2 regions of the Allobosea sp. FG18 genome follow, and region 2 is predicted to be linked to the other one. Evidence: predicted binding sites of a transcription regulator. Region 2 holds the regulator's gene; the other holds the start of a gene.
The links. The regulator PhoB, encoded in region 2, activates phosphate uptake and scavenging genes when phosphate is short. The targets are predictions, from matches to a motif close to TGTCATNNANCTGTCAT.
Positions count from the first base shown of each region.

Region 1: a site for PhoB is predicted at 8,593-8,609, ahead of ACODTJ_RS05375 (BtaA family protein). Genes of this name have one in related genera too.

Region 1 covers NZ_JBMDKB010000003.1:262,218-277,662, forward strand. Annotated here, with positions in the region: gene ACODTJ_RS05330 (hypothetical protein) at 124-366, shown strand; gene ACODTJ_RS05335 (hypothetical protein) at 423-551, shown strand; gene ACODTJ_RS05340 (50S ribosomal protein L11 methyltransferase) at 597-1,544, opposite strand; gene ACODTJ_RS05345 (GGDEF domain-containing protein) at 1,643-2,416, shown strand; gene ACODTJ_RS05350 (SDR family NAD(P)-dependent oxidoreductase) at 2,534-2,923, opposite strand; gene ACODTJ_RS05355 (GNAT family N-acetyltransferase) at 2,968-3,390, opposite strand; gene ACODTJ_RS05360 (ATP-dependent helicase) at 3,655-6,036, opposite strand; gene ACODTJ_RS05365 (acyl-CoA dehydrogenase family protein) at 6,264-7,913, shown strand; gene msrB (peptide-methionine (R)-S-oxide reductase MsrB) at 8,029-8,457, opposite strand; gene ACODTJ_RS05375 (BtaA family protein) at 8,697-9,920, shown strand; gene ACODTJ_RS05380 (class I SAM-dependent methyltransferase) at 9,959-10,594, shown strand; gene ACODTJ_RS05385 (potassium channel family protein) at 10,616-11,425, shown strand; gene ACODTJ_RS05390 (thioesterase family protein) at 11,438-12,010, opposite strand; gene ACODTJ_RS05395 (hypothetical protein) at 12,086-12,430, opposite strand; gene ACODTJ_RS05400 (FAD-binding oxidoreductase) at 12,477-13,916, shown strand; gene ACODTJ_RS05405 (AsmA family protein) at 14,081-15,445, shown strand, end outside.
Region 2 covers NZ_JBMDKB010000002.1:102,526-117,970, forward strand. Annotated here, with positions in the region: gene ACODTJ_RS02670 (ATP-binding protein) at 1-213, shown strand, start outside; gene pstS (phosphate ABC transporter substrate-binding protein PstS) at 543-1,568, shown strand; gene pstC (phosphate ABC transporter permease subunit PstC) at 1,726-2,700, shown strand; gene pstA (phosphate ABC transporter permease PstA) at 2,712-3,596, shown strand; gene pstB (phosphate ABC transporter ATP-binding protein PstB) at 3,636-4,442, shown strand; gene phoU (phosphate signaling complex protein PhoU) at 4,519-5,238, shown strand; gene phoB (phosphate regulon transcriptional regulator PhoB) at 5,387-6,094, shown strand; gene ACODTJ_RS02705 (SpoIIAA family protein) at 6,098-6,484, opposite strand; gene ACODTJ_RS02710 (amino acid ABC transporter ATP-binding protein) at 6,608-7,360, shown strand; gene zapE (cell division protein ZapE) at 7,454-8,632, shown strand; gene ACODTJ_RS02720 (TetR/AcrR family transcriptional regulator) at 8,635-9,234, shown strand; gene mdh (malate dehydrogenase) at 9,556-10,518, shown strand; gene sucC (ADP-forming succinate--CoA ligase subunit beta) at 10,597-11,793, shown strand; gene sucD (succinate--CoA ligase subunit alpha) at 11,803-12,687, shown strand; gene ACODTJ_RS02740 (2-oxoglutarate dehydrogenase E1 component) at 12,845-15,445, shown strand, end outside.

The DNA.
Region 1 (15,445 bases), on a different contig from region 2:
CGTTTTTTGCATATCTTGCATATGCGAACATATCTTCTCGCAAGTGCGAAATGATCCCACCTTAGTCGCATAAGAGAACGAGGAAGCGACCGGGACTGTCCTTCGTTTTTCGGAGATAGACCCATGACCTATGTGTTGAACAATGCCGACGTGCTGCCCGTACCGGGCCGGAGCCATGGCGAAACCCGCGCCAGCAAGCCGGGCCTGATGCAGCGCTTCTATGCCGCGCTCGTCGTGAGCCGTGCGCGCTCCGCAGCCCGCGAGCTGCGCGCCCGCAACCTGCTCGTCAACGAGGCAGAACTCGTGCTGGGCGGCTACCCGTCCGCGACGCTGTCGAGCGACGTCGCGCTGCCTTTCAGCCGCTGAATTCACGCCGCTGCGGCCTTGAGCCGCGCAGCTGACACCCTTTGAGGACCATCACCATGATCGCCATCATCAAGCACATCTACGAACAGATCGCCGATGCCGCGAAGTTCACCGCCGCCGTCTGGCACGATGCCCGCAGCCTGCAGGCCGATGCCGAGAAGAAGTACGGCTATATCGGCTTCTGAGCCGAACGAGTAACGATCTCGCGCTTCCCTAGGGGGCGCCGGAGGTCAGGCAAGGCGGCGCGGCCTCGGGGCTGCGCCGCCTTTTTTCATGACCAGCGTCGCCCAGCCTTCGCGGAGCGAATGGCTTGCGAGATAGACGCCCTGATGCCGGTAGGCCGAGGCCACGCCGGCGACGTCCATCGCTAGCAGGCCCGACAGGATCAACGTGCCGTCGGACGAGAGCACGCGCGCGATCGATGGAGCGAGCCGCTTCAGCGGGCCGGCCAGGATATTGGCGAAGACGAAATCGAAATGGCCGGGGCGCCAGGCCTTGGCATGGCGCAGGCCCGGCGCGACATAGAGATCGAGCGCGTTCGGCGCGTGGTTGAGCCGGGCGTTATGGGCTGAGACCTCGACCGCGACGGCGTCGATATCGCCGGCGACGACCTTGCGCTTGATCTGCTTGGCGAGCGCCAGTCCGAGAATGCCGGTGCCGGTGCCGATATCGATGCCATGGCGCGGCCGGCGCTTCTTCAGTTCGGCATCGAGCGCGAGCAGGCAGCCGGCGGTCGTGCCGTGATGGCCCGTGCCAAAGGCGAGCGCGGCCTCGATCTCGATCGCGACATCGTTGGTGCGGACGACGTGCCGGTCATGCGCGCCATGGACGAGGACGCGGCCGGCGCGGACGGGCTTCAGCCCGTCGAGACTGTTGGCGACCCAGTCCTTGGTGTTGACGGTGGTGAAGGGCGTGTTGTCGACGAGCTCGCCGACGATCGGGCGCAGCAGGTCGCGCACCGCGTCCTCGTCGGGCGGGTTGGCGAAATAGATCTCGACCTTCCACGGGATGTTCATCGAGAGCGTGGTGATCCCGTCCGCGACCTCGAAGGCGGAGATCGCCGTCTCGGTCGGGTCGAAGATCTCGCCGAGCAATTCGGTGAGGGCCCGGGCCTGTTCGCCCGAGGTGGAGAGTTCGAGGACGGTCGCGACCGTCGCTGGCAGGAGGCCTTCGCGCATGCGGTGGCCTTAGCAGGCGCACCCGCCGCTGTCATCGGAAATGGCCGGAGCCGGCGCTGCTAAACCCTGCGTTCAGCATTCCCTGCTACCCGCAGGCCATGACGGCCTCGACGCGCGCGATCATCCTGAAGGCAAGCCTCGCGACTTTGCTGTCGATCGCGGCTTCGCTCGGTCTGGCGCTGACCGTCGTGCCGATGCTCGGTGGGGTCGTGGACGGCACGGCCTGGCTGATGTGCATTCTCTGTCCGTTGCTGATCGCCTGGCCGGCGAGCGCCTGGCAATTCCGGCAGGCGCAGCGCCTGAAGGACGCCCATGGCGAGATCGAGCGGCTGCACGGCGAACTGTCGGCGGCGCATGAGGCTTTGCTGGAAAGGGCCCGCCGCGACGGCCTGACCGGGCTTTTGAACCGCGAAAGCTTTCTCGCCGATCTGGAGCAGGCGATGGCGCCGGGTGGCAAGGGAACGCTGCTTTTCATCGACGCCGATCATTTCAAGCAGGTCAACGATCGCTTCGGCCATCCTGTCGGCGACGATGCCCTGCGGAGGCTGGCGCAAGCGATCACGGGCGCAGTGGGCGAGGGCGGCTTGTCCGGCCGGCTCGGCGGCGAGGAGTTTGCGGTCTATCTCCCGCGAACCGCCCTGACGGAGGCGCAGGCCGTTGCGAAGCAGGTTCTCGATGCGGTTCGGCGTCTCCGGATCGAGGCTCCCGGTGGCGAGCCGGTCAACCTGACGGTGAGCATCGGCGCCGCCGGCTGGACCGGCGGCACCACGATCGAGCGATTGATCGCCGAGGCCGACGCACAGCTCTACCGCGCGAAGATGCAGGGCCGGAACCGGGTTGTCTGCTCGCTGAACATTGCTGCGGTGGCCTGAGACACGCGCGTCAGGTGTGCTGCGCGTTCGGCGCCGCTAAGATCTGGCCGAAGGTTCCGGTCGCCTCGGCGAAGCGCGGCGGCTTGCAGCGCTCGACGATGACCTCGACGGCTGCGCTCAGCCACAAGGCATTTTCGGGAACTGCCCGCCGTCATCAGCATCGAGCGTGATCGCCAAGGTCAGGTGGCGCGGCCGCGTCAAGGCGAAGATGACGGCTTCGACGACATCGCGATTGCTGCCGCGGCTGCCCTCGCTGTCGGCAAGCTTTCGGCCGGCAGCTTCGACGTTGGCGGCATCGGCGAGATCGAGCGCGACGCGGTGTGGCTCGCTACTCGTTCGTTCGCGAATGATCGCTGCGGTATCCGACAACCCGGCCGGATTGCGGCCGCAGAGCACGACGCTGCTTCCGGCCTCGGCCAGCGCAATGGCAAGTGCCGCGCCCAGCCCGCGCCCGGCGCCGGTGATCACGGCCCGCCGACCTGCAAGACCCTTTGCCTGCATCGTCATGTCACCTTTTCGAGCCGACTGCCGGTTGGACGGCGCCTGAGCGCTCAGAGGTCCTTGGTCAGGTAGATCCGGGTCGCGCCCGGCGGCTTTGGAGCGATCTCGCCGAAAACCTGCCAGCCGAGCTTCTTGTAGAACTCGGGCGCCTGGAAGCTGATGGTGAAGAGCACGGCCTTGCTGCAGCCGCGCCGGCGGCCTTCCTCCTCGGCCATGGCAAGGATGTGGCTGCCGATGCCGGTGCCGCGCAGGCTCTTCGGCAGGTAGACGGTGTCGATGAAGAGCAGACCGAGCGAAGTGCGGCCGACAAGCCCGCCGATCGGCTTGCCCGTCTCGGGATCGGTGATGCGGATCTGCAGTTCCTGGCGATCGTGCAGGCCGATCGCCTCGTCGTTGTAGCCTTTCAGACCTTCGCCGAGCAGCTTGCGAAAGGCGTCGTCTTCGGCGTCGGTGAGGGTGATTTCGGGAGGCATTGGGATATCCGGCAAGCTGAGCTTGCTTCCTTCGTTGGTTCGCGAAGTGCGGTCAACGCGCTCCGAGCCCTTCGCAACGCAGTTCCGCTCTCCCAGCTTCATAGCGTCTGCGGTTTCCGTGCCGCATGTCCTTGTGGCGAACGCAACAGCCATTCGCCTTGTGCGGCTTACACAGAAGGCAGCCAGCACGCGCAGTTTTCGGCCGTTTGCGCTTGTGGTGCATGGCGGAAAACTAGCGAGCTGGATAACGGTGCGCCAGCGTCCTTAACCAGCCTTCTGCACGAAACTATCCAGCACCATCTTCCGGCCGGCCTTGTCGAAGTCGACGGTCAGCTTGTTGCCGTCGACGCTGGCGACCGATCCCGGGCCGAACTTGACGTGGAAGACGCGTGCGCCTTCGCCATAGGCGGATTCGCCCGATGATTTCGCCGTCAGCTCGCCCTCGATCAGGAGCGGACCGCGCTGGCGCGACGAGCCGCCGAAATTGCCCTGGCCGAAGCCGCGGCCGCTCTCGGAGAAGCCGCTGCCACCGCCGCTGTTCTTCGCCCGGTTCTCCTGCGCACGCTGCCAGCCCGGCGTGTTGTAGCTCGAGCCGAAGCTCTCCATCCGGTCGAAACGCGAGGCGCCATAGCCGCCCTGCGAATAGCTGGTCGGGGCCTGCTCGACCTCGACATGCTCCTCCGGCAATTCGTCGATGAAGCGGGAGGGCAGGCTGGTCTGCCAGAGGCCGTGGATGCGGCGGTTCGAGGCGAAATAGAGCTTCAGCTTCTTGCGGGCGCGGGTCAGGCCGACATGGGCGAGGCGGCGCTCCTCCTCCAGCCCGGCGCGGCCGCTCTCGTCGAGCGCGCGCTGGTTGGGGAACAGGCCTTCCTCCCAGCCGGGCAGGAAGACCGTGTCGAATTCCAGCCCCTTGGCGGCGTGCAGCGTCATGATCGAGACGCGCGCCTCGGCCTCGCCGTCCCCGACATCCATGACCAGCGAGACGTGTTCGAGGAAGGCCGGCAGGTCCGGGAATTCGTCGAGCGAGCGGACGAGTTCCTTGAGATTTTCGAGGCGCCCGGCGGCGTCGGCCGAACGGTCCTTCTTCCACATCTCGGTGTACCCGGACTCTTCCAGTACCAGCTCGGCGAGCTCGCCCTGCGGCATGTGCTCGGCGCGCTTCGACCAGCGGCCGAAGGCGTCGACCAGCTCGCGCAAGGCCGTGCGGGCCTTGGGCTTCAACTCGTCGCTCTCGACCGCGGCGCGGGCCGACTGCATCAGCGAGAAGCCGGTGGCGCGGGCGTGGTTATGCAGGAGCTGGACCGTCGCGTCGCCCAGCCCACGCTTGGGCACGTTGACGATGCGCTCGAAGGCGAGATCGTCGGTCGGCGACACCACGCAGCGCAGATAGGCGAGCGCGTCGCGGATTTCGGCACGCTCGTAGAAGCGCGGGCCGCCGATGACGCGATAGGGCACGCCGGCCTGGACGAAGCGCTCTTCGATCTCGCGCATCTGGGCAGAGATGCGCACGAGCACCGCGACCTCGGCGAGATTATATTTCTTGGCCTGCATCGCCTCGATCTCGTCGGAGATCAGGCGGGCTTCCTCCTGGCTGTCCCAGGCGCCGGTGATAGTAACCTTCTCGCCGAGCGCATCCTCGGTGCGCAGCGTCTTGCCGAGGCGGCCTTCGTTACGGGCGATCAGCTTGGAGGCCGTGGCGAGGATATGGCCGGTCGAGCGGTAGTTGCGCTCCAGCCGGATCACGGTCGCGCCGGGAAAATCGTGCTCGAAGCGCAGGATGTTGTCGACCTCGGCGCCACGCCAGCCATAGATCGACTGGTCGTCGTCGCCGACGCAGCAGATGTTGCGGCGGCCCTGAGCCAGAAGGCGCAGCCAGAGATACTGCGCCGTGTTGGTATCCTGGTACTCGTCGACGAGGATGTAGCGGAAGCGGTCGTGATAGGTCTGGAGCACGTCCGGATAGTCGCGGAACAGCGTCAGGCAGTGCAGCAGCAGATCGCCGAAATCGACGGCGTTCAGCGCCTTCAAGCGCTCCTGGTAGGCGGCATAGAGCTTGCCGCCCTTGCCATGGGCGAAGACGGCAGCCTCGCCCGCGGGCACGTCCTTGGGGCTAAGGCCGCGGTTCTTCCAGCTATCGATGAACCCCGCCAGCATCCGGCCGGGCCAGCGCTTCTCGTCGATGTTCTCGGCCTGGATCACCTGCTTCATCAGGCGGATCTGGTCGTCGGTGTCGAGGATGGTGAAGTCGCTGCGCAGGTCGAGCAGTTCGGCATGGCGGCGCAGGAGCTTGGCCGAGATCGAGTGGAAGGTGCCGAGCCAGGGCATGCCCTCGGCGACCGGGCCGACGAGGTGGGCGACGCGCTCCTTCATCTCGCGCGCCGCCTTGTTGGTGAAGGTCACGGCGAGAATCTGCGAGGGATAGGCGCGGCTGGTTGAGATCAGGTGGCCGATGCGGGTGGTCAGCACGCGGGTCTTGCCGGTGCCGGCGCCGGCGAGCACCAGAACCGGGCCGTCCGTCGCCTCGACCGCCTGGCGCTGCTCCGGGTTCAGCCCTGCGAGATAGCCGGCCGCCGGCTGCGCGGCAGCGCGCGCGGCGAGGCCGCCGGGGCGGGGCGAAGGAGCGGAAAAGGGGTCTGCGTCGGACAAGGGTGTGCGCTGCTCGTGCGTGATTCGTTCTGGTGGCAATATAGGGTGACAGGAGCCGAATTGCGCCCCCTTCTCGGAAAGCTTGATGGTGTCATCCCGGGCGTAGCGAAGCGTAGACCCGGGATCCATGCCTGAGCCTTTCCGGTTGGGTTCCGGAATGGATACCGGATCGGCGCCGCTTCGCGGCTTGTCCGGGATGACGGCGGAGAAGGATCGGAGGATTGGCAATGGCGGATCATGCAACCCGGCCCGACTGGGAAGTCGCCAATCAGGTGCCGGTGCTGGCGGATTACGATGCCTTCGCTGCCGATCCGGTACTGCCCGGCATCGCCGCGGCGTTCGGTGCCGATTGGGCGCGCGAGCGCTTGCATGAGGCCGGGCGGACGGTCGGCTCGGCGCGGGTGCAGGAGCTGGCTTATCTCGCCAACCGCTACACGCCCGAGCTGAAGGCCTTCGACCGCTTCGGCAACCGCATCGACGAGATCGCCTTCCATCCCGCCTGGCACGAATTGATGGGGCTCGCCATCGGTCAGGAGACGCATGCGCTGGCCTGGAACCGGCCGGAACCCGGCGCGCAGGTCGCGCGGGCCGCCTTGCAGTATCTCTGGTACGGCGCGGAGAGCGGCATCTGCTGCCCGATCAGCATGACCTATGCCGCCGTGCCGGTGCTGAAGCAGGACACGGCGCTGTGGAGGCAGTGGGGCTCGCTCGTCACTTCGAACCGCTACGATCCGCGGCAGGGGCCGGCGCATCTCAAGACCGGCGCGACCGTCGGCACGGCGATGACCGAGACGCAGGGCGGCTCGGATTTGCGCCAGACCCAGACCTATGCCGAGGACAACCGCGACGGCACTTGGTCGCTGAACGGGCAAAAGTGGTTCTTCTCGGTGCCGCATTCCGACCTGTTCCTGACGCTGGCGCGGACGGCCGAGGGCATCTCCTGCTTCGCCGTGCCGGGCTGGCTGCCGGACGGATCGCGCAACGGCGTCGCGATCCAGCGGCTCAAGGACAAGGTCGGAAATCGTTCGAATGCCTCTTCCGAGGTCGAATTCAGGGGCGCCATCGGCCATCTGGTCGGCGAGCCGGGCAGGGGCATCCGCACAGGCCTATCGATGAACCACAACTCGCGGCTCGACATCGCGGCGGCATCCTCCGGGTTGATGCGGATGGCGGTGTCGCTCGCGGCGCATCATGCGCAGCATCGCCGCGCCTTCCAGAAGGCGCTGATCGACCAGCCGATCATGCAGAACGTGCTGGCGGACCTAGCCATCGAGGCGGAAGCGGCCGTCTGGCTCGCCTTTCGGCTGTTCGCGGCGCTCGACCGGCAGGAGGCGTCCGAAAGCGAGCGGCTGCTGGCGCGGGTCGGGGCGCCGATCGCGAAATACTGGATCACGCGGCGCGCGCCGGCCGTCGTCACCGAGGCGCTGGAATGCCATGGCGGCAACGGCTTCATCGAAGAGAATCCGATGGCGCGGCTCTACAGGGAGGCGCCGCTCAACGCGATCTGGGAAGGCTCGGGCAACGTCATCTGCCTGGACGTGCTGCGATCGCTGGCGCGAGAGGAGGGGGCGGTCGATGTGCTGCGGGGCGAACTGATGGCGGCTGCGGGCGCGGACAGGCGTTACGATGCGGCGCTGAAGCGGCTGGAGGCGGAGTTGCCGGAACTGATGCGCAACGAGGGGCAGGCGCGGCGGTTGACGGAGCGGCTGGCGCTGATGTTGCAGGGCTCGCTGCTGTTGCGGTTCGCGCCGGCTTTTGTGGCGGATGCCTTTATCGCCACGCGGCTTGGCGATGGCTGGTCAGGTCAGTTCGGCGATCTGCCGCTAAGCGTCGATGCGGCGGCATTGGCGCGGCGGGCGGTGCCCGCTGTCTCGTAGGGCGCTTTCGTCATGCTCGCCCTTGTGGCGAGCATCCATGTCTTGAACACGGCCTTCGACGGGGGAAGACGTGGATGGTCGGGACAAGCCCGACCATGACGAAAAGGCAGGTCTGCTAGGCTTCCGGCTCGAACGTCATCGCCTCGCCGTTGATGCAGTAGCGCAGGCCGGTGGGCGGCGGGCCGTCCGGGAAGACATGGCCGAGATGGCCGCCGCAATTGGCGCAATGGACCTCGACGCGGTGCATGCCGAAGCTGCGGTCCTCGGTGGTGCCGACAGCGCCCTCAAGCGGCTGGTCGAAGCTCGGCCAGCCGGTGCCGCTCTCGAATTTCTTGCCTGATCTGAACAGCTTCTGGTCGCAGCCGGCGCAGGAGAAGGTGCCGGCGCGCTTCTCGTAATTCAGCGCGCAGGAGCCCGCCCGCTCGGTGCCGTGGCCGCGCAGGATGCGGTACTGCTCGGGCGTCAGACGCGCGCGCCACTCGGCGTCGGTGAGCTGGAAGGGGAAGTTCTCCTCCTGCTTCTTCTCGGCTCCGAACATGCTCATCAGATCCATTACGATCTCCTTCCTGGCGGGAGCGCCTCATCGGCTTTCGAGCCGCCAATATGGGGCTTCGCGCCCAAGATTTCAGCCCTGCTGATCTCCGGTCGTTTCACGATGCCGTGGCAATCGCGGCAGCATCGTCACCGGACCGTCACGCGACTCCTCTAGCAGCCCGGCCACCCGCAAAGGGAGGAAAACCGGTGACGGAACAGGCGACGCAAACGGCACGCGCGGCCCGCCGCATGACGAGTTCGGGCTTGGGACAGGCCGTCCGGCGCAGCAAGACGCTCTCCAAGGCCGGCATGCTGGAATGGCTGTTTGCCCGCGCCTTCTCGGGGCTGGTCTATCCGCAGATCTGGGAAGACCCGGTCGTCGACATGGCGGCGCTTCAGCTCAAGGCCGGCGACCACGTCGTCGCGATCGCGTCCGGTTCCTGCAACATCCTCTCGTATCTGACGGCGGCGCCGATCCGGGTCAGCGCGGTCGATCTCAATGCCACCCATATCGCGCTTGGGCGGCTCAAACTTGCGGCGCTGGCGCGGATGGAGCGGCAGGAGGATTTCCTGCGCTTCTTCGGCCGGGCGAAGGATGGCGCCAATGTCGCGCTCTACGATCGCGAGATCGCCGATCATCTCGACGCTGTCTCGCGCGGCTACTGGGAGGGGCGGGGGCTGAACGGGCGGCGCCGGATCAATCTCTTCGCTCGGGGATTCCACCGCTACGGCCTGCTCGGCCGGTTCATCGGTACAGGTCATGTTCTGGCGCGATTGCTCGGCGGCAATCCCAAGGCGATGCTGGCGGCCCGCGACCTGGCCGAACAGCGGACGCTCTATGACAGGCATCTCGCGCCGGTCTTCGAACGCAAGCTGGTGCGCTGGCTCGTGCGCCAGCCGGCCTCGCTCTACGGGCTCGGCATTCCGCCGGCGCAGTACAAGGCGCTGGCCGCCGATGGCGATGACGGCATCTTGGGTGCGCTGAAGCTCCGGCTGGAGCGTCTCGCCTGCGATTTCGACCTGAAGGACAACTACTTCGCCCAGCAGGCCTTCGGCCGGCGCTATGGCGACGGGCCGGACGCGGCCTTCCCGCCCTATCTCCAGAAGCAGCATTTCGCGGCGGTGAAGGCGCGCTCGCCGAATGTTTCGTACCGCCAGAGCGCGGTCACTGCCTTCCTCGAAGACCAGCCGGCCGAGAGCTGCGATGCCTATGTGCTGCTCGACGCGCAGGACTGGATGAATGATGCCGATCTCACGGCGCTGTGGTCGCAGATCACACGGACGGCGCGGCCCGGTGCGCGGGTGATCTTCCGCACGGCAGCCGACGAGCGCTTGCTGCCGGGACGAGTGCCGGCCGCGATTCTCGACCAGTGGCATTACGAGGAGGAGAAGAGCCGCGAGCTCTGCCGGCAGGATCGCTCGGCGATCTATGGCGGATTCCACCTTTATGTCCTGAAGGGGCAGGCGCGGTGAGCGCGGCCGAGGCGCCGGCCGGATCGGCCGCCGGATTGATGGACCGGATCTACCGGAACCAGCGCCATATCTACGACGCCAGCCGCAAGTTCTATCTGCTCGGCCGGGACCAGCTCATCGACGGTCTGCAGCCGCCGGCCGGCGGGAGCGTACTGGAGATCGGCTGCGGCACCGGGCGCAATCTGATCCGGATCGCGCAGCGCTATCCGGAGTGCGCCTGCCATGGACTCGACGTCTCCAGCGCGATGCTCGCGACGGCGCAGGGCTCGGTGGCGAAGGCGGGTTTGGAGCAACGGATCTGGCTCGCGCAGGCCGATGCGACCAACTTCGATCCCCAAATCCTGTTCGGCCGCGCCGGCTTCGACCGGATCGTGATCTCCTATGCGCTCTCGATGATCCCGCCCTGGCAGGGCGTCGTCGCCGAGGCGCTGCGCCGGCTTAATCCCGGCGGTTCGCTGCATATCGTCGATTTCGGCGATCAGGCCGGGTTGCCGGCTCCGTTCAAGGCGGTGCTGTTGCGCTGGCTCGCGCTGTTTCATGTCACGCCGCGCGAGGATTTGTCACGTATCGTACTTGCCATGGCCGAAGCGGCCGGGATCGATTGCCGGATCGGCGCGCCCTATCGCGGTTATGCGGTGCATGCGGTGGCGACGCGGCGCCGGCGCGCTCCGTAGCGTCGCACCGGCGGAGCGCCTATGCTGGCGGCGATGGATGCCGCCGACGCCCCGCCCGATCAGAGCCGCTTCGAAGCCCTGCGGAGCCGCCTGCGCCAGCTCTATCACGGCCGTTCGCCGTCGGCGCTGCGCTTCCAGGCGGTGACGACGGTCGTCGATCTCCTGATCATCGCGTTCTTCATCCTGACGCCGTTGCTCAGAGAGAACGCAGCCTTTCTCTGGATCGACTATTCCGTCGCGGTGATCATGATCGCCGAGATCGCGGCGCGGCTGCTCGCCTCGTCCAACATGCTCAGGCTGCTGCGCCAGCCGACCATGCTGCTCGATCTCTTCATCCTGTTGACGCTGCTCGCGCCGCAATGGCTGGAGAATTTCGGCTTCCTGCGCATCCTCAGGCTGTGGTCGCTCTCGCATAAGGGCATCGTCTGGGCGCAGTTCCGCGAAACCCGCTTACGCGAATGGGAAAGCGTCGTCCGCGCGCTGAGCAACATCGCGACCTTCCTCTTTGTGGTCACGGGTTTCGTCTACACCTTCTTCTTCCGGCACGAGGGTGGCTTGGAGAGCTATGTCCAGGCGCTCTATTTCACCGTCGCGACGGTGACCACGACCGGTTTCGGCGACGTGACTCTGCCCGGTGTCGCCGGCAAGCTGACCTCGATCGTGGTCATGATCGTCGGGATCACGCTGTTCGTGCGGCTGGCGCAGGCGCTGTTCCGCCCGAACAAGGTGCTGTTTCCCTGTCCCGAATGCGCCTTGCAGCGGCACGAGCCGGATGCGGTCTATTGCAAGGCCTGCGGGCACAAGCTGAAGATTCCCGACAACGGTCCCTGATACGGCGATCGCTCAGTGCCGGGTTTCGATCGCCGTCTCGGTCTCGCGTTCCTCGGCGGTCTCATCGACCCGGATGGCGGACTTCCTGGGCATGCCGATGATGCGGCCGATCGTGGCCGGGAGGGGCATCATGCTGTGGGCGGCCTTCATCAGGGCAATATTCGCGAGGATGTCGGCCGGGAAGGGCGTGACCTTGCGATGGACCATGTCGACATGCAGCGACAGGTTCTCGCTGGTCGCCGCGAGCCAGCCCTCGTTGGCGTGCCGCATCTCCAGGTAATAATGCAGGCGCTTATCGTCGAAGGCGATGAGCTGCGCGGTGATGCGCACGGTATCGCCCTCGGTCAATTCGCGCTTGTAGAGGATATGGCACTCCGCCGCAAAGGTGGAGGCGTGGCGCGTCTCGACATAGTCGCGGGTGAGGCCGACCAGCGAGAAGACCTCGTCGACCGCGCGGTCGAACAGCACATGGTAATAGGCCATGTTGAGATGGCCGTTATAGTCGATCCATTGCGGCTCGACCCGCATCGCCGACGAGACGAAGGGCGCGAAGAACAGCGCCGGGGCGCGCGTCTCGTGTTTCATGTTCGCCTCCCTGGCAGGCGCCTCGTTCAAGGGCCGGCGGCGTTATTGCCGCTGCCCATTTCGTCGTCGCATGATTTAGTATGCATCGCTCGCAAGCGGCGTCAGCATCTTGGGCCAGCCAGTATGGCAGGACGATGTCGAAGCGTAACCAATTGCGAAACCGATCTGTTCGAAGTCTAGAGGCTGGTAGGGGCTGTGGGAAGGATTTGATGAGGTCAAAACGGCAGAGATGGGAGGAGCATTGCGCCGCCGATACCACTGGTATCGGCAAGCGATGCGACGCTGCAGCCCTACCGTTTTCACCTCACCCGAAGGGCGCGGCGCTTTTGAGCGACTGCTTTGTCGTTCTTCGTAGCAAGCCGAAAGGCTTGCGTCCTCGAACTCCTTGCATTCGCTCAAAATCGCCAGCGTCAAATCCATCCCACAGTCCCTACCAGCCTCTAAGTGCCAAACCCGGATGTTGACAATGAGCCAGCCTGCCGCCGCTCCTCATGACAGCCCTGTCCCTGCCGCAGTGCTGCCGCCCTCGCCGGAGGCGATCGCGGCGGTGACGCAGGCCTTGGCCGCCAGCTTCGGCAACCGGCTGGTCACCAGCCTCGCCGTGCGCCAGCAGCACGGCCACACGCTGACCTGGATCCCGAACCAGCCGCCGGATGCAGTGGTGTTTCCGCAGAGCACGGCGGAAGTCTCCGAGATCGTGAAGCTCTGCGCGGCCCATGGCGTTCCGGTTATCGCTTTTGGCACAGGCACTTCGCTGGAGGGGCATGTCAACGCGCCCTTCGGCGGCGTCTCGATCGACCTGTCGCAGATGAAGCGGATCATCGCGGTTCATGCCGAGGATCTCGACGTCGTCGTCGAGGCCGGCGTTACCCGCAAGGAGCTCAACGAGCATCTGCGCGACCAGGGCCTGATGTTCCCGATCGATCCCGGTGCCGATGCTTCGATCGGCGGCATGGCGGCGACGCGCGCCTCGGGTACCAATGCTGTCCGCTATGGGACGATGAAAGACAACGTTCTGGCGCTGACCGCGGTGATGGCTGACGGCTCGGTCGTCAGGACCTCGACACGCGCCCGCAAGACCTCGGCCGGTTATGACCTCACCCGCCTGCTGGTGGGCTCGGAAGGCACGCTCGGCATCATCACCGAGGTGACGCTGAAGCTGCACGGCATCCCGGAAGCGATCGCCGCCGGCGTCTGCCCGTTCCCATCGGTGAAGGCGGCCTGCGACGCGACCATCCTGACGATCCAGACCGGCCTGCCGGTGGCCCGCATCGAACTGCTCGACGACGTGATGATCCGCGGCGTCAACCTCCACGCCAAGCTCGGTCTGCCGGAGACGACGATGCTCTTCGTCGAGTTCCACGGCACGGAAGCCGGCGTGAAGGAACAATCCGAGCGCTTCGGCGAGATCGCGGCCGAGTTCGGTGGCGGCCCGTTCGACTGGGCGACCAAGGCCGAGGACCGTTCCAAGCTTTGGCAGGCGCGCCATGACGCCTATTGGGCGGCCAAGGCGTTGCGCCCCGGCTTCGACTCGGTCGCGACCGATGTCTGCGTGCCGATCTCGCAACTGGCCGAGTGCGTCGAGGAGACCAAGCGCGACATCGAGGCTTCCGGCCTGATCGCGCCGATCGCCGGCCATGTCGGCGACGGCAATTTCCATACGCAGCCGCTGGTCGATCTTGCCGACACGGCCGAGGTCGAGCGGGCTCAAGCCTTCATCGACCGGCTGGTGAAGCGCGCGCTCGCCATGGGCGGCACCTGCACCGGCGAGCACGGCGTCGGCCAGAAGAAGATCAAGTATCTCGAGCAGGAGCACGGCGCCGAGGCGCTCGCGGTGATGCGCCTGCTGAAACGGTCTCTCGATCCGCGCAATATCCTCAACCCCGGAAAAATCGTCGCCCTGTGACGCCATTGCGGCTTGCGCCATTCGCCTGCTTTGCCGAAATGTCGTGATCTCGCCGCGACTTGCGGGCAGGATGGGGGAGGCGCCGGTACGGACCGTCATTGTGCTCGCAATGACGCTCAAAGCCGGCACCGCTCTACCATCACGACAGGGGCAGGCAGCGGAATTTGCGTGAGAGTCTGACAGTTCTGGCCGGCCTGCTGGTGTTGGCGCTGCTGGCGGCCCTGATCGGTCCCGGCTTCGTCGACTGGCGCGCTTATCGCCCGCAGATCGAGGCGCGGTTGAGCGAGGGTCTCGGCGTCGAGACGCGGATCGGCGGCGCGATCGGCCTGCGACTGTTGCCTTCGCCGCGCATCGCGCTTGAGGACGTGCGGATCGGGCCGGTTGACGGCACGGCGAGCTCTGCCAGCGCCGAGCATGCGACCGTGGAGCTGGCACTGGCGGCGCTGGCGCGCGGCGAGTTCCGCTTCTCGGAAGCGCGGCTCGAGGGCGCTGCGATCTCGCTTTCGCTGGACGAGGCGGGCGTGATCCGCATGCCCGAGCGCAGCGGCACGGGCATTCCGGCCGGGGCGAGCCTCGACCGGCTGACGATCAGCCGCTCGACCATGATCTGGCGCGAGGCCGGGAAACCCGCGGTCATGCTCTCGCCGATCGCGGCCGAGATGTCGGCGGTGAGCCTTGCCGGCCCCTGGCGCTTCGAGGGTGAGGTGGCAGGCGCGTCGCTACGCGTCACCACCGGTGAAATGGAGGCCGATGGCAGGCTCAGGACGAAGGCTTATCTCACCGGCGAGGATCTGCAGCTCGGTTTTGACGGTGCCCTGTTGTTCCCGAAGGGTGTCGAGGGCGTGGGCGCCGAGCTCGACGGTGCCTTCAATCTCTCGCCGGGCGGCGCCGTCGCGCTGACCGGGCGCGTCAAGGGCGGCAGCCAGAAGCTCGACCTTTCCGGGCTCATGCTCGATCTCGCAGGCGGCGCGGCGCGGCTGGAAGGTGACGGGCAATACCTGCCCGGCACCGGCAAGGGTTCGCTGGCGCTGCGGGCGCGCCGGCTCGATGCCGATGCGCTGATGACGGCGCTGGCCGAGCGGCAGGGTTTCGAACGCGCGTTGCAGGGGCTGCCCGGCGCTTTCGACGTCAACCTCGACCTCGACCAGTTGATCTGGCGCGGCGAAGATTTCTCGGCGCTGGCCCTGCGCGGGCATCTGCATGACGGAGGCTTGAGCGAGGCTTCCGCTTCGGTGCGCGTCGCCGGGGCTCTGCTCGGCGCGAGCGGCAATCTCGATGGGAATGGGGTCTCGGGACGGCTCAATCTCAAGGCCGACGATGCGCGGCGCGTCGGGCTGGTGCTGGCGCGGGCGGGGCTCGATCCGGCGCTGGCCGATTTCATCGCGCGGCTCGGGCGGATCGATGCCGATATCGTCGGCGCCTGGACGGGCACCGGCGGCCGGTTCCAGCGCCTGCTGGTTGCGGGCTCGTCGGGCATGCGCCTCGATGCCTCCGGGGAGATCGCGCCGAACCGGATCGCTGCCAAGGCG
Region 2 (15,445 bases):
GCGCCGGAGCATCTGCCGCGCCTGACCGAGCGCTTCTACCGGGTCGACACCGCCGCGAGCCGCGAGACGGGCGGCACCGGCCTGGGCCTCGCCATCGTCAAGCATATCGTGCTGCGCCACCGCGGGCGCCTGACGATCGAGAGCAAGCCGGGCGAGGGCGCGACCTTCAGGGCGATCCTGCCGCGTTTCGCGGCCGGGCACGCCAACGGCTAAGCTTGGGTGACGCTTGGCGGTTTCGAGCGACCCGCTTGTCATTCCGGGGCGCGCCGCAGGCGCGAACCCGGAACCCACGACTGGGTTCGCGTTCGCGATCATGCGGTTGCCAAGGGCTCGCCTGGTCGTGGGTTCCGGGTTCTCCGCTGCGCGAAGCCCCGGAATGACAAGAGTGGTGCCAGCTGGGAGGATTCCCGATCATCCACGTCGGCCAGCCCGTGCATGACAGGCCTTCGTGACAGCTTTCATGACGGATTGTCATTTGGCTGTCATACAGAGGGTGTTCTGACAGGGCCGCTAGATAGAGCGACCAGATGAGGACATCTCACATGCGCAAGATTCTCGTTCTCGCGGCCGTTGCCGCCGGGATCGCCGGTTCCGCCCAGGCTGCCGACATCACCGGCGCCGGCGCGACCTTCCCCTTTCCGATCTATGCGAAGTGGGCCGAGGCCTACAAGAAGGAGACGGGCACCGGACTGAACTACCAGTCGATCGGCTCGGGTGGCGGCATCCGCCAGATCAAGGCCAAGACCGTCGCCTTCGGCGCCACCGACGCCCCGCTCAAGGGCGAAGACCTGACCAAGGACGGCCTGATCCAGTTCCCGACCGTGATGGGCGGCGTCGTGCCGGCCGTGAACATCGCCGGCGTCGAGCCGGGCAAGCTCAAGCTCTCGGGCGAGATCATCGCCCAGATCTACATGGGCGACATCAAGAAGTGGAACGATCCGAAGATCGTCGCGCTCAATGCCGGCGTCACCCTGCCGGACGCGAACATCAACCCGGTCTACCGTTCGGACGGCTCGGGCACGACCTTCGTGTTCACCGACTACCTGTCGAAGGTCTCGGCCGACTGGAAGTCGAAGCTCGGCACCAACACCGCCGTGCAGTGGCCGGTCGGCATCGGCGGCAAGGGCAATGAGGGCGTCTCCGCCTCGGTCAAGCAGGTCGCCAACTCGATCGGCTATGTCGAATATGCCTATGCCAAGCAGAACAAGCTCTCCCATGCCCTGGTGAAGAATGCCGACGGCAACTTCCCGGCGCCGGAAGAGAAGGCCTTCCAGGCCGCCGCCGCCAACGCCAACTGGAGCGAGCAGCCGGGCTTCGGCATCTCGCTCAACAACCAGAAGGGCGCGGAAGCCTGGCCGATCACCTCGGCGACCTTCATCCTGGTCCATGCCAAGCCGGAGAAGCCGGAAGAGGTGCAGGCCGCGCTGAAGTTCTTCGAGTGGGCCTACAAGTCCGGCGACAAGCTGGCCAGCGACCTCGACTACGTCGCCCTGCCGGCGAATGTGAAGGACCAGGTCCGCAATGCCTGGAAGGGCGTGACCGACAATTCCGGCAAGCCGATCTTCTGATCGCTGCCAGCGACACGGGCGAGGCGGGTTTCGATCCGCCTCGCTGCACTCTTCAAGCCCTCATCCTGAGGAGCCCTTTTCGGGCGCTCTTCAGGATGAGGGCTGGGGTCGGGCGGGTAATCCGACGATCCCGGCAACGCCACCGGAGCCTTCGCGGATGACCGCAGCAACCGACATGACGAGCATTCCCGGCGCGACGCCGATCGTGCGGAAGGCGCCGAAGGCGACCTTCGACCTCGTTTTCCGCAATGCCAGCTTCGCGGCCGCGCTGCTGGTGCTGGTGCTGCTCGCGGCCATCATGGCCTCGATGGTGATCGGCGGCTGGCCGGCCTTCCGCGAATTCGGCCTCGGCTTCATCACCTCCAGCGTCTGGGATACGCAGAACGAGCAATACGGTGCCTGGCCGGCGATCGTCGGCACGCTCTCGACGGCGCTGATCGCGCTGGTGATCGGCGTGCCGCTCTCGCTTGGCATCGCGGTCTACCTGACGCAGCTCGCCCCGGCCTGGTTCAAGAAGCCGGTCGGGACCGCGATCGAGCTGCTCGCCGCCGTGCCCTCGATCATCTACGGCATGTGGGGCCTGTTCGTCTTCGTGCCGCTCTTCGCGGCCTATGTGCAGATCCCGCTCTCGAACATCGTCGAGGGCATGCCGATCGTCGGCACCGTGCTTTATGCGCGCTCGCCCTCGGGGCTGGGCATCTTCACGGCTGGTATCATCCTGGCCTTCATGATCATCCCCTTCATCGCCTCGATCACGCGCGACATGCTGGAGCAGATCCCCTCCGTGCTGCGCGAGAGCGCCTATGGCATCGGTGCGACGACCTGGGAGGTCGTGCGCCATGTGCTGGTGCCGCAGGCCGGCGTCTCGATCATCGGCGCGGTGATGCTCGGCCTCGGCCGCGCGCTCGGCGAGACCATGGCGGTGACCTTCGTGGTCGGCAACGCCAACCGGCTCTCGGCCTCGATCCTCGATCCCGGCTCGACGATCGCCTCGCGCATCGCCAACGAATTCAACGAGGCGCTGGGCCTGCAGCTCAACGCGCTGATCGCGCTCGGCTGCATCCTGTTCTTCGTCACCTTCGTCGTCCTCGTCATCGCGCGACTGCTGGTCGCCCGCGTCAAGCGCTACTGAGGCTCAACCCCATGACCATGACGACCACGCCTCGCGAACTGCCTTATCAGCCCTGGGGGCGCGTGCGCCAGTCGCGCCGCACCGCCGACCGGCTGATGAAGGTCATCGCCACCGGCTTCACCTTCATCGCCATCTTCGTGCTGTTCTGGATCCTCGGCATGCTCGTGGTGAAGGGCGTCGGCGGCCTTTCGATCGCGACCTTCACGGCGGTGACGCCCGGCCCCGGCACGGAAGGCGGCGGCATCGCCAACGCCATCGTCGGCTCCTTCGTGCTGACCTTCCTCGGCATCGCGATCGCCACGCCGATCGGCGTGCTGGCCGGGACCTGGCTTGCGGAATACGGCCGCGGCTCGAAGCTCGCCAACCTGATCCGCTTCATCAACGACATCCTGCTCTCGGCACCGTCGATCCTGATCGGCCTGTTCGTCTACGTCATCCTGGTCGAGCCGTTCCGCGGTTATTCCGGTTGGGCCGGCGGCGTCGCGCTCGGCATCATCGCGATCCCGGTCATCGTGCGCACCACCGAGGACATGCTGAACCTCGTGCCCGGTCCGCTGCGTGAAGCCGGCGCCGCGCTCGGCGCGCCGCCCTCCGTCGTCATCACCTCGGTGACCTGGCGCGCGGCCAAGGCCGGCATGGTCACCGGCATCCTCTTGGCGCTCGCCCGCATCGCCGGCGAGACCGCGCCGCTGCTCTTCACCGCGCTCAACAACAATTTCTGGTTCTCGCCGACGCTGGTCGGCGGCGTCTCGAACCTGCCGGTGACGATCTACCAGTTCGCCTCCGCCCCTTACGAGAACTGGCAGCAGCTCGCCTGGGCCGGCTCGCTCATCATCACCGTCTCGATCCTCGTGCTCTCGATCATTGCCCGGCGCATCGTCGCCGGCAGCAAGTGAGCCTGAAACCAACCCGGTCGCGACCGACCTTGAGGACCCATGTCGATGCTTTCGACCCTTGAACTCTCCCCCCAGTCGCTCGATGCCGAGGCGCCCGTCCGGATCGCGGTGAAGAACCTCGATTTCTACTACGGCGAGCACAAGGCGCTGAAGAACATCAATCTCGACTTCCGCGACCGCCACGTCACGGCGCTGATCGGCCCGTCGGGCTGCGGCAAGTCGACCCTGCTGCGCATCTTCAACCGCATCTACTCGCTTTATCCGGAGCAGCGCGCCGAAGGCGAGATCATGCTCGATGGCCGCAACATCATCGGCAAGGACGTCGATGTGAACGAGCTGCGCTCGCGCGTCGGCATGGTTTTCCAGAAGCCGACGCCGTTCCCGATGTCGATCTACGACAACGTCGCCTTCGGCATCCGCCTCTACGAGAAGCCGCCGAAATCGGAGCTCGACGACCGCGTCGAGGGTGCCCTGCGCCGTGCCGCGCTCTGGGACGAGGTCAAGGACAAGCTGAAGAGCTCGGGCATGGGCCTCTCCGGCGGCCAGCAGCAGCGCCTGTGCATCGCCCGCACCATCGCGCAGAAGCCGGAGGTGATCCTGTTCGACGAGCCGACCTCGGCGCTCGACCCGATCTCGACCGGCAAGATCGAGGACCTGCTGGAGCAGCTCAAGAGCGACTTCACCATCGCGATCGTCACGCACAACATGCAGCAGGCGGCGCGCATCTCGCAGTACACGGCGTTCATGTATCTCGGCGAGGTCATCGAGTTCGCGCCGACCAACACGATCTTCATGAACCCCGCCAAGAAGCAGACCCAGGACTACGTCACCGGCCGTTTCGGCTAAGCGACATTTAGTTTCGCATCGGCTTGCCCGAAAACCGGTTTCCACTTTTCGGCCCGATGTGCCGGAGGACAACGCCATGACCGACCATATCGTCCGCTCCTACGACACCGATCTCGAAGGCATCCGCCGCAGCCTTGCCGAAATGGGCGGCATGGCCGAGCGCATGCTGGGCGATTCCACGGTCGCGCTCGTTCGCCGCGACACCGCGCTCGCCCAGAAGATCATCTCGGCCGACCAGCGCCTCGACAATCTCCAGCGCGAGGTCGAGGAGAAGGCCGTGCTCACCATCGCCCGGCGCCAGCCGCTGGCGCAGGATCTGCGCGAGCTGATCTCGGCGATCCGCCTCGCTTCCGACATCGAGCGCGTCGGCGATCTCGCCAAGAACATCGCCAAGCGCGCCGTCGCCATCGCCGGGCAGTTCCAGCCGCCGCATCGCGCGGTCGTCGGCCTCGAGCATATCAGCCGTCTCGTGCAGGCCCAGCTCAAGGACGTGCTCGACGCCTATGCCGCGACCAACGAGCAGAAGGCGCTCGAGGTCTGGAAGCGCGACGACGAGATCGACGCGCTCTACACCTCGCTGTTCCGCGAACTCCTGACCTACATGATGGAAGATCCGCGCAACATCACCTTCTGCACGCATCTGCTGTTCTGCGCGAAGAACATCGAGCGCATCGGCGACCACACCACCAATATCGCCGAGACCATCCATTACCTCGTCACCGGCGATTCCCTCGATGTGAACCGTCCCAAGCTCGATACGACCAATATCGAGGTCGAAGCGGTGACGGGAAACTGAACGAACACGAAGTGCCGTAGCCTTTCCGTCATGGTCGGGCTTGTCCCGACCATCCACGTCTTCGTCCTGGCAGGTGCCGTTCAAGACGTGGATGCTCGCCACAGGGGCGAGCATGACGGCAGGCTCGAATGACGGACGGAAAAGAAGCATGGCCGCACGCATCCTGATCGTCGAGGACGAGGAGCCGCTCACCCTGCTGCTGCGCTACAACCTCGAGGCCGAGGGCTTCGAGGTGGACAGCGTCGCGCGCGGGGACGATGCGGAACTGCACCTGCGCGATCACACGCCCGATCTCGTCCTGCTTGACTGGATGCTGCCGGGCCTGTCCGGCATCGAACTCTGCCGGCGCCTGCGCTCGCGGCGCGATACCGAGCGCGTGCCGATCATCATGTTGACGGCGCGCGGCGAGGAGACCGAGCGGGTTCGTGGCCTTGCGACCGGCGCCGACGACTATGTCGTCAAGCCCTTCTCGCTGCCGGAGCTGATCGCGCGCATCCAGGCGCTGCTGCGCAGGGCGAAGCCCGGTCACGTCGCCGGCCTGCTCGCGGCCGGCGACCTCGAACTCGACCGCACGACGCGGCGTGTCCGGCGGGCGGGGAGCGAACTGCATCTCGGGCCGACCGAGTTCCGCCTGCTGGAATTCCTGATGCAGGCGCCGGGCCGGGTCTATTCGCGCGCGCAGCTCCTCGACGCAGTCTGGGGCCGCGACGTCTATATCGACGAGCGCACGGTGGACGTCCATGTCGGGCGTTTGCGCAAGGCGATCACGCCGGGTGATGCCAAGGACCCGCTGCGCACCGTGCGCGGCGCGGGCTACGCCTTCGACGAGACCTTCGCGCGCAGCGGAGCCGCGTAAGCCTCAGGCGTCCGGCCCGCCCTCGATATCGCCGACCCAGCTCAGCGCCTTGTCATAGTCCTCGGGCTTGAAGGCGCGGACCTTGACGAAGGGGATCGCCGGGTCGAGCAGATCGACGAAGCCGGCGAGCCAGCCCCTGTCGGTGATTACGGCCTCCTTCGGAAAGCGCCTGAGCTCCCAGAGCTTGCCGATGCTGTAGCGCGCGTCCTTCCAGGCCGCGGCGAGTGTCATGTCGGTGAAATCGGTCATGTCGGCGAGGATGCCGAGCTTCTCGTGGCGGGTCAGCCGTGCCTCGATATCGGCTACGATCGCGTCGATATCCTCAGCCGTCAGCGTCCGCGACAGGCGATAGGCGGCGACATGGTCCGGGGCAGGCAGAATGGTGTGCATGGCGCGTCCTCCTTCGCGACAACGCGCGGGCGAGCGGGAGGTTTCGCCGGGCTGGCCTTGCCGAAGATCGGGCGCTATGGCCTCCAAAGCCATTCTTGAAGAGCAGCGCGGGAGGGCGCGACGTTGAGCGCGGCGCAGATCACGAAGGCGGAAGGCGCTGCCGTCACGATCACGCGTGTGAGTAAGCGCTTTGGCCCGCAGATCGCACTGAACGACGTCTCGCTCGCGGTCGAACCAGGGCAGGTCCAGTGCATCATCGGGCCGCCGGGTGCGGGCAAATCGACGCTACTGCGCTGCATCGGTCAAAGCGAGGCGATCGATCAGGGTTCGATCGAGATCGACGGAGAGCCGGTCGAACCGGAGAGCGCGCGCCGTCACCCAACCATCGGCATGGTGTCGCAGCGCCCGGAATTGCTCGACCATATGACCGCCCTGCAGCATGTCATCGAGGGGCCGCTCGCCCTGCTGAGGCGGCCGCGCAGGGAGATCGTCATGGAGGCGATGGCGGCGCTGGAGAGGGTCGGGCTGGCAGATCGGCGCGATTCCTATCCGAGTGAACTCCCGGGCGGGCAGCGGCAACGCCTCGCCATCGCGCGGGCGATGGCGGCGAGGCCGCGGCTGATGCTGCTGGACGAACCGATGGCCGGGCTCGATCCGGACGCCGCGGGCGAGGTTCTCGATGTGATCCGCGGGCTTGCAGGCTCGGGCCTGACCATGATCGTGGCGACGCATGAGCCTAGCTTCCTGCGCGAGGTCGCCGACGACATCGCCTTCATGAAGGGCGGCGAGATCGTCGAGCAGGGAGCGCCCCGGATCATCCTCGTCGCAGCGAAGCAGGCGCGCACACGCGACTTCGTCGCAACTCCGACGGCGTAAGGCCTTTCGCCGCGAGTGCTCGGCGGGCTTGCGATGAGGGCAGGGCTGCCGTAACCCGGTGAGGTCTTTTCTGGATCGCCAGCGCCCGCCGTCATGTCAGCCTCGATCACCGACCGTTATGCCGCCCTGGTCGAGGCGGGCGCCATCGAGCGCGATCCCGCGCAGGTCGCGGTGGTCAAGAAGCTCCAGGCGCTGACCGAAACGCTTGCCGCCCGGCGCCTGGCCCGCAAGGGCAGCGCGCTCGGCTGGCTCTTCGGCAAGAAGCCAGACACGGCGGCGGTGCCGAAGGGGCTCTATGTCTGGGGCTCGGTCGGCCGCGGCAAGACCATGCTGATGGACATGTTCTTCGAGGCAGCGCCGGTGAAGCGCAAGCGCCGCGTGCATTTCCACGAATTCCTCGCCGACGTCCATGGCCGCATCAATGCCTTCCGCCAAAAGATCAAGAGCGGCGAGGTCAAGGACGCCGATCCGATCGCGCCGGTTGCGGCCGCGCTGGCGGAAGAGGCCTATCTGCTCTGCTTCGACGAGTTCACCGTCACCGATATCGCCGATGCGATGATTCTCGGGCGGCTGTTCACGGCGCTGTTCGCGGCGGGCGTGGTGGTGGTCGCGACTTCGAATGTCGAGCCGTCGCGGCTCTATGAGGGCGGGCTCAACCGGGCGCTGTTCCTGCCCTTCATCGCGTTGCTGCAGACCAAGGTCGAGGTGCTCAAGCTCGATGCGCGCACCGATTTCCGGCTGGAGAAGCTGGGCGGTGCGCCGGTCTATCATGCCCCGGCCGACGAGAAGGCGAAGGCTGCGCTCGATACCGCCTTCAAGGCGCTGTCGGGCAAGGCGCAGGGCCAGCGTACGGTCCTCACCGTGCAGGGCCACGATCTCGTCCTGCCGCAGGCGGCCGGCGGCGTGGCGCGGGCGGGTTTCGCCGATCTCTGCGCGCAGGCCTATGGCGCTTCCGACTACATCGCGCTGGCACAGCGCTTCCATATGCTGGTGCTCGACGATATCCCGATCCTCGATTTCGACCGACGCAACGAGGCCAAGCGCTTCATCATCCTGATCGACACGCTCTATGAGCATCATGTGAAGCTCGTCGCCTCGGCGGCGGCCGAACCGCATGAGCTCTATCGCGCGAACAAGGGGCGCGAGGCCTTCGAGTTCGACCGCACCGTCTCCCGCCTGATCGAGATGCGCTCCGAGGAGTATCTGGCGATGCCGCATGGCCGGCCGGATTCCACGGCGAGCGGGGATACGACGGGGCTGGTGGAGACCTGACGATGCCGCAGCGCGAACCGAGCGAGACCCGCATCCTCACGGTCGCCGGCGAGCATCTGCGCAAGTTCGGGCTGAAGCGCTTCACCGTCGTCGCGGTGGCGGAAGAGGCGGGCATGACCCATGCCAATGTCTATCGCTACTTTCCCTCCAAGGGCGCGCTGATCGACGCCGTCGTCGATGTCTGGCTGAAGGCGACCGAGCGCCGGCTCGCCGATGTCGCCGACGGACCCGACCCGGCCGACGACAAGCTCGAGCGCCTGATCCTGGCGCTGGCCAAGGCCAATCGCGACCTGCTGACCGAGGAGCCGCATCTCTTCGCGGCCTTGTCGCTGGCGGTGGCCAAGCGGCACGCAATCAGCCGGCGCAACCGCACGCGCGTGCGCGCCCTGTTCGAACGGGTGGTCGACGAGGGCATGGCGACCGGCGTGTTCGAGCCGCGCGACCGCGACCGGGCGATCGCCTTCGTCATCGACGCCACCAACCGCTTCATCCATCCGGCCTCGCTCGCGCTGGAGGCGGACGTGCCGCAGGCCTCGGTCGATACGCGGCTCTCGACCCTGATCCGCGTGATCCTGCGGGTGCTCGGCAGCGGGATCGTGTGAATAATCTGGTGACGAATTACAGTTTCTGTAAATTGTAATTGCCGGATTTCGTTCCTCGTGGAACCGAGTGTGATTATCTGCCTCTTCTAAGTTATTGAAAAATATAAGCCGGCCTCGCGCGATGTCGCGCGAGGCGTCCGGTGCCCGAGAAAAGCCGCTTTTGCGGCGAGGGTTGCGGCAAAAGGCCGGTTTGGGCCAAAGGAACGCACGGTTTGGCCGGCTCCCTCCGGGGAGCTGACCTGTCGCAGCGCCAAGGCATTTTGAATGTCGAAGCCGGCAAAGGCCGGATCGATGGTCGCGCCAGAAACAAAGGACTAGGCAATGGCCCGTAAGAAGATCGCCCTCATCGGCTCCGGCCAGATCGGCGGCACGCTCGCTCACCTCGCCGGCCTCAAGGAACTGGGCGACATCGTCCTGTTCGACATCGCCGAGGGCATTCCGCAGGGCAAGGGCCTGGACATCGCCGAGTCCGCCCCGGTCGACGGCTTCGACGCCGGCTACAAGGGCACGAACTCCTACGAGGACATCAAGGGCGCCGACGTGATCATCGTCACCGCCGGCGTGCCGCGTAAGCCCGGCATGAGCCGCGACGACCTGATCGGCATCAACCTCAAGGTAATGAAGTCGGTCGGCGAAGGCATCAAGCAGTACGCCCCGAAGGCCTTCGTGATCTGCATCACCAACCCGCTCGACGCGATGGTCTGGGCGCTCCAGAAGTTCTCGGGCCTGAAGCCCAACATGATCTGCGGCATGGCCGGCGTGCTCGATAGCGCCCGCTTCCGCCACTTCCTCGCCGAGGAGTTCAACGTTTCGGTCAAGGACGTCTCGGCCTTCGTGCTCGGCGGCCATGGCGACGACATGGTGCCGCTGGTTCGCTACTCGGGCGTCGCCGGCATCCCGCTGCCGGACCTCGTCAAGATGAAGTGGACCACGCAGGAGAAGCTGGACGCCATCGTCGAGCGCACCCGCAAGGGCGGCGGCGAGATCGTCAACCTGCTCAAGACCGGCTCGGCCTTCTATGCCCCGGCTGCCTCCGCGATCGCGATGGCCGAGAGCTATCTCAAGGACCAGAAGCGCGTCCTGCCGGCGGCGGCTGCGCTGAAGGGCCAGTATGGCGTCAAGGACATGTTCGTCGGCGTTCCCGTCGTGATCGGTGCCAAGGGCGTCGAGCGCGTCGTCAAGATCCGCCTCAACGGCGCCGAGAAGGAGATGCTGGCGAAGTCGGTGGCTTCGGTGCAGGGCCTGATCGACGCCTGCAAGAACATCGACTCGTCACTCGCGTGATTTAAGCAAGGGCGGCGGCGCGGATACGCGCGGCCGCCCTTTCGTCAATTTTCGGTCGCTGTCAGGGAAACCGAGCACATGAACATCCACGAATACCAGGGCAAAGCCATCCTCAAGGAATTCGGCGCGCCCGTTTCGGCCGGTTTCCCGGCGCTGACGGTGGCGGAGGCGGTCGAGGCCGCCAAGAAGCTGCCGGGGCCGCTTTACGTCGTGAAGTCGCAGATCCACGCCGGCGGGCGCGGCAAGGGCAAGTTCAAGGAACTGCCGGCCGATGCCAAGGGCGGCGTTCGCCTCGCCAAGTCGGTGGCCGAGGTCGAGGCCCACGCCAAGGAAATGCTCGGCAACACGCTGGTCACGATCCAGACCGGCGAGGCCGGCAAGCAGGTCAACCGCCTCTATATCGAGGACGGCTCGGACATCGAGAAGGAGTTCTACCTCTCGGCTCTGGTCGACCGCGAGACCTCGCGCATCGCCTTTGTCGTTTCGACCGAGGGTGGCATGGACATCGAGGCCGTCGCCCATGACACGCCCGAGAAGATCGAGACCTTCTCGGTCGATCCGGCCACCGGCATCATGCCGCATCACGGCCGCGCCATGGCGCGCATCCTCGGATTGAAGGGCGACCTCGCCAAGCAGGCCGGCACCGTGCTCGGCCAGATCTACAACGCGTTCGTGGCCAAGGACATGGACATGCTGGAGATCAACCCGCTGATCGTGACCACCCAGGGCCAGCTCAAGTGCCTGGACGCCAAGGTCTCGTTCGACTCGAACTCGCTCTATCGTCACCCCGAGGTCGTTGCGCTCCGCGATACGACTGAAGAGGACGAGAAGGAGATCGAGGCCTCCAAATACGACCTCGCCTATATCGCGCTCGACGGCACGATCGGCTGCATGGTCAACGGCGCCGGCCTCGCCATGGCGACGCTCGACATCATCCAGCTCTATGGGGAATCGCCCGCCAACTTCCTCGACGTCGGCGGCGGTGCCTCCGAAGAGAAGGTGACGGCGGCGTTCAAGATCATCACCGCCGACCCGAAGGTGAAGGGCATCCTCGTCAACATCTTCGGCGGCATCATGAAGTGCGACGTCATCGCGCGCGGCGTCATCGCCGCGGTGAAGGCCGTCGGCCTTCAGGTTCCGCTGGTCGTGCGTCTCGAAGGCACGAATGTCGAGGAAGGCAAGCAGATCATCCGCGAGTCCGGCCTCAACGTCATCCCCGCCGACGACCTCGACGACGCCGCGCAGAAGATCGTCGCCGCGATCAAGAAGGCCTGAGGAGCAGACATGTCCATCCTGATCGACAAGAACACCAAGGTCATCTGCCAGGGCTTCACCGGCAAGAACGGGACCTTCCACTCCGAGCAGGCGATCGCCTATGGCACGCAGATGGTCGGCGGCACCTCGCCGGGCAAGGGCGGCTCGCTCCATCTCGGCCTGCCCGTCTTCGACAGCGTGCACGAGGCCAAGGCCAAGACCGGCGCCGACGCTTCGGTCGTCTACGTGCCGCCTCCGGGCGCTGCGGACGCGATCTGCGAGGCGATCGATGCCGAGATCCCGCTGGTGATCTGCATCACCGAGGGCATCCCGGTGCTCGACATGGTCCGCGTCAAGCGTTCGCTGGTCGGCTCCAAGACCCGCCTGATCGGCCCGAACTGCCCCGGCGTCGTCACCGCCGGCCAGTCGAAGATCGGCATCATGCCGGCGAACATCTTCAAGCCGGGCAATGTCGGCATCGTCTCGCGCTCGGGCACGCTGACCTATGAGGCGGTGTTCCAGACCACGAACGAGGGCCTCGGCCAGACCACGGCCGTCGGCATCGGCGGCGACCCGGTCAAGGGCACCGAGTTCATCGACATGCTCGAGATGTTCCTGGCCGACGACAAGACCGAGTCGATCGTCATGATCGGCGAGATCGGCGGCTCGGCCGAAGAGGACGCGGCGCAGTTCATCAAGGACGAGGCCAAGCGCGGCCGCAAGAAGCCGATGGTCGGCTTCATCGCCGGCCGCACGGCCCCTCCCGGCCGCCGCATGGGCCATGCCGGCGCGATCATCTCGGGCGGCAAGGGCGGCGCCGAGGACAAGATCGCGGCGATGGAAGCGGCCGGTATCCGGGTCTCGCCCTCGCCGGCGCGCCTTGGAAAGACCTTGGTCGAAGTGTTGAAGGGCTGAGGCGTTTTGGCGCGTCATGACTGGCCTTGAGCCGGCCATGACGCGCCGCCAAATCCCGAGGAGTTGCCCGGGGCAGGCCTGGGCATGACGGCAGAATGAAGGATGTCCGGGCAGGGGTTCGGACATGGCTTAAGCGGCGAAGGAAGGCAGGAGCATCATGGCTCGCCAGGACATCAACGAGGCTCTCGCGCAGACCGGCTTCCTCTATGGCGGCAACGCTGCCTATATCGAGGACCTCTATGCCCGCTACGAGGCCGATCCCAAGTCGGTCGACGAGCAGTGGCAGAGCTTCTTCGGCGCGCTGAAGGACGACAAGGAAGCCGTCCTGCAGAACGCCAAGGGCGCGTCCTGGAAAAAGCCGAACTGGCCGATCGTCGCCAATGGCGAGCTGGTCTCGGCGCTGGACGGCAACTGGGCCGTCGTCGAGAAGGTGATCTCCGACAAGCTCGGCGCCAAGGCCAAGGCTGCCGGCACCGCGCTCTCCGCCGCCGACGTGCAGCAGGCGACCCGCGATTCCGTGCGCGCGATCATGCTGATCCGCGCCTACCGGATGCGCGGCCATCTCCATGCCAAGCTCGACCCGCTGGGGATCGAGAGCCGCACCGACCATGAGGAACTGTCGCCGGCCGCCTTCGGCTTCACCGACGCGGACCTCGACCGCAAGATCTTCATCGACAACGTGCTCGGCATGGAGTTCGCCTCGATCCGCGAGATGGTCGCGATCCTGCAGCGGACCTATTGCGGCACGGTCGGCGTCGAGTTCATGCACATCTCCGACCCCGAGCAGAAGGCCTGGTTGCAGGAGCGCATCGAGGGGCCGGACAAGGAGATTGCCTTCACCAAGGAAGGCAAGAAGGCGATCCTGAACAAGCTCGTCGAGGCCGAGGGCTTCGAGAAGTTCCTGGATCTCAAGTTCACCGGCACCAAGCGCTTCGGCCTCGATGGTGGCGAGGCGCTGGTCCCGGCGCTGGAGCAGATCATCAAGCGCGGCGGCGCGCTCGGCGTGCGCGACATCGTCTTCGGCATGGCCCATCGCGGCCGCCTCAACGTGCTGACCCAGGTTCTGGGCAAGCCGCACCGCGCGCTGTTCCACGAGTTCAAGGGCGGCTCCTTCGCGCCTGATGACGTCGAGGGCTCGGGCGACGTGAAGTACCATCTCGGTGCTTCCAGCGATCGCGAGTTCGACGGCAACAACGTCCATATCTCGCTGACCGCCAACCCGTCGCATCTCGAGATCGTCGACCCCGTCGTGCTCGGCAAGGTGCGCGCCAAGCAGGACCAGTTCGGCGACATCGTCGAGCGCTCCAAGGTGCTGCCGCTGCTGATCCATGGCGACGCGGCCTTCGCCGGCCAGGGTGTCGTGGCGGAATGCCTCGGCCTCTCCGGCCTCAAGGGCCACCGCACCGGCGGCTCGCTGCATTTCATCATCAACAACCAGATCGGCTTCACCACCTATCCGCGCTATTCGCGCTCCTCGCCCTATCCGTCCGACGTGGCGAAGATGGTGGAGGCTCCGGTCTTCCATGTGAACGGCGACGATCCGGAAGCGGTGGTCTTCGCCGCCAAGGTCGCGATCGAGTTCCGGCAGAAATTCCACAAGCCGGTCGTGATCGACATGTTCTGCTATCGCCGCTTCGGCCATAACGAAGGCGACGAGCCGGGCTTCACCCAGCCGCTGATGTACCGCAAGATCCGCGGCCACAAGTCGACGCTGGAGCTCTACGGCGCCAAGCTCGAGGCCGAGGGCGTGATCACCGCCGGCGAGCTCGACGAAATGCGTGCCGCCTGGAAGGGCAAGCTGGAAATCGAGTTCGACGCCGGCCAGGCCTTCAAGCCGAACAAGGCCGACTGGCTCGATGGCCGCTGGGCCGGCATGAAGGCGATCCGCGCCGACGAGGACGACCCGCGCCGCGGCGCCACCGGTGTGCCGGCGGCGGTGCTCAGGGAGATCACCGAGAAGATCACGGCCGTCCCGGCCGGCTTCAACGTCCACAAGACGATCCAGCGCTTCCTCGACAACCGCAAGAAGGCGGTCGAGAGCGGCGAGGGCATCGACTGGGCGACCGCCGAGGCGCTGGCCTTCGGCTCGCTGCTGCTCGACGGCAATCCGGTGCGCCTCTCCGGCCAGGATTGCGAACGCGGCACCTTCTCGCAGCGCCATTCGGTGCTGATCGATCAGGAGACCGAAGCCCGCCACACCTCGCTGAACCATATCCGCGAGGACCAGCCCCGCTACGAGGTCATCAACTCGATGCTCTCGGAAGAGGCCGTGCTCGGCTTCGAATACGGCTACACCCTGTCGGAGCCGAACGCTCTGACGATGTGGGAAGCGCAGTTCGGCGACTTCGCCAACGGCGCGCAGGTCGTGTTCGACCAGTTCATCTCGTCGGGCGAGCGCAAGTGGCTGCGCATGTCGGGCCTCGTCTGCCTGCTGCCGCATGGCTACGAGGGCCAGGGTCCGGAGCACTCCTCCGCCCGCCTCGAGCGCTTCCTGCAGATGTGCGCTGAGGACAACATGCAGGTGGCGAACTGCTCGACGCCCGCGAGCTACTTCCACATCCTGCGCCGCCAGCTGAAGCGCGACTTCCGCAAGCCGCTGATCCTGATGACGCCGAAGTCGCTGCTGCGCCACAAGCGCTGCATCTCCGACCTCGCCGACCTCGCCGAGGGCTCGACCTTCCACCGCGTGCTGGCTGACGATGCCGAGCGCGGCAAGTCGACCACCAAGCTGGTCAAGGACTCGAAGATCCGCCGCGTC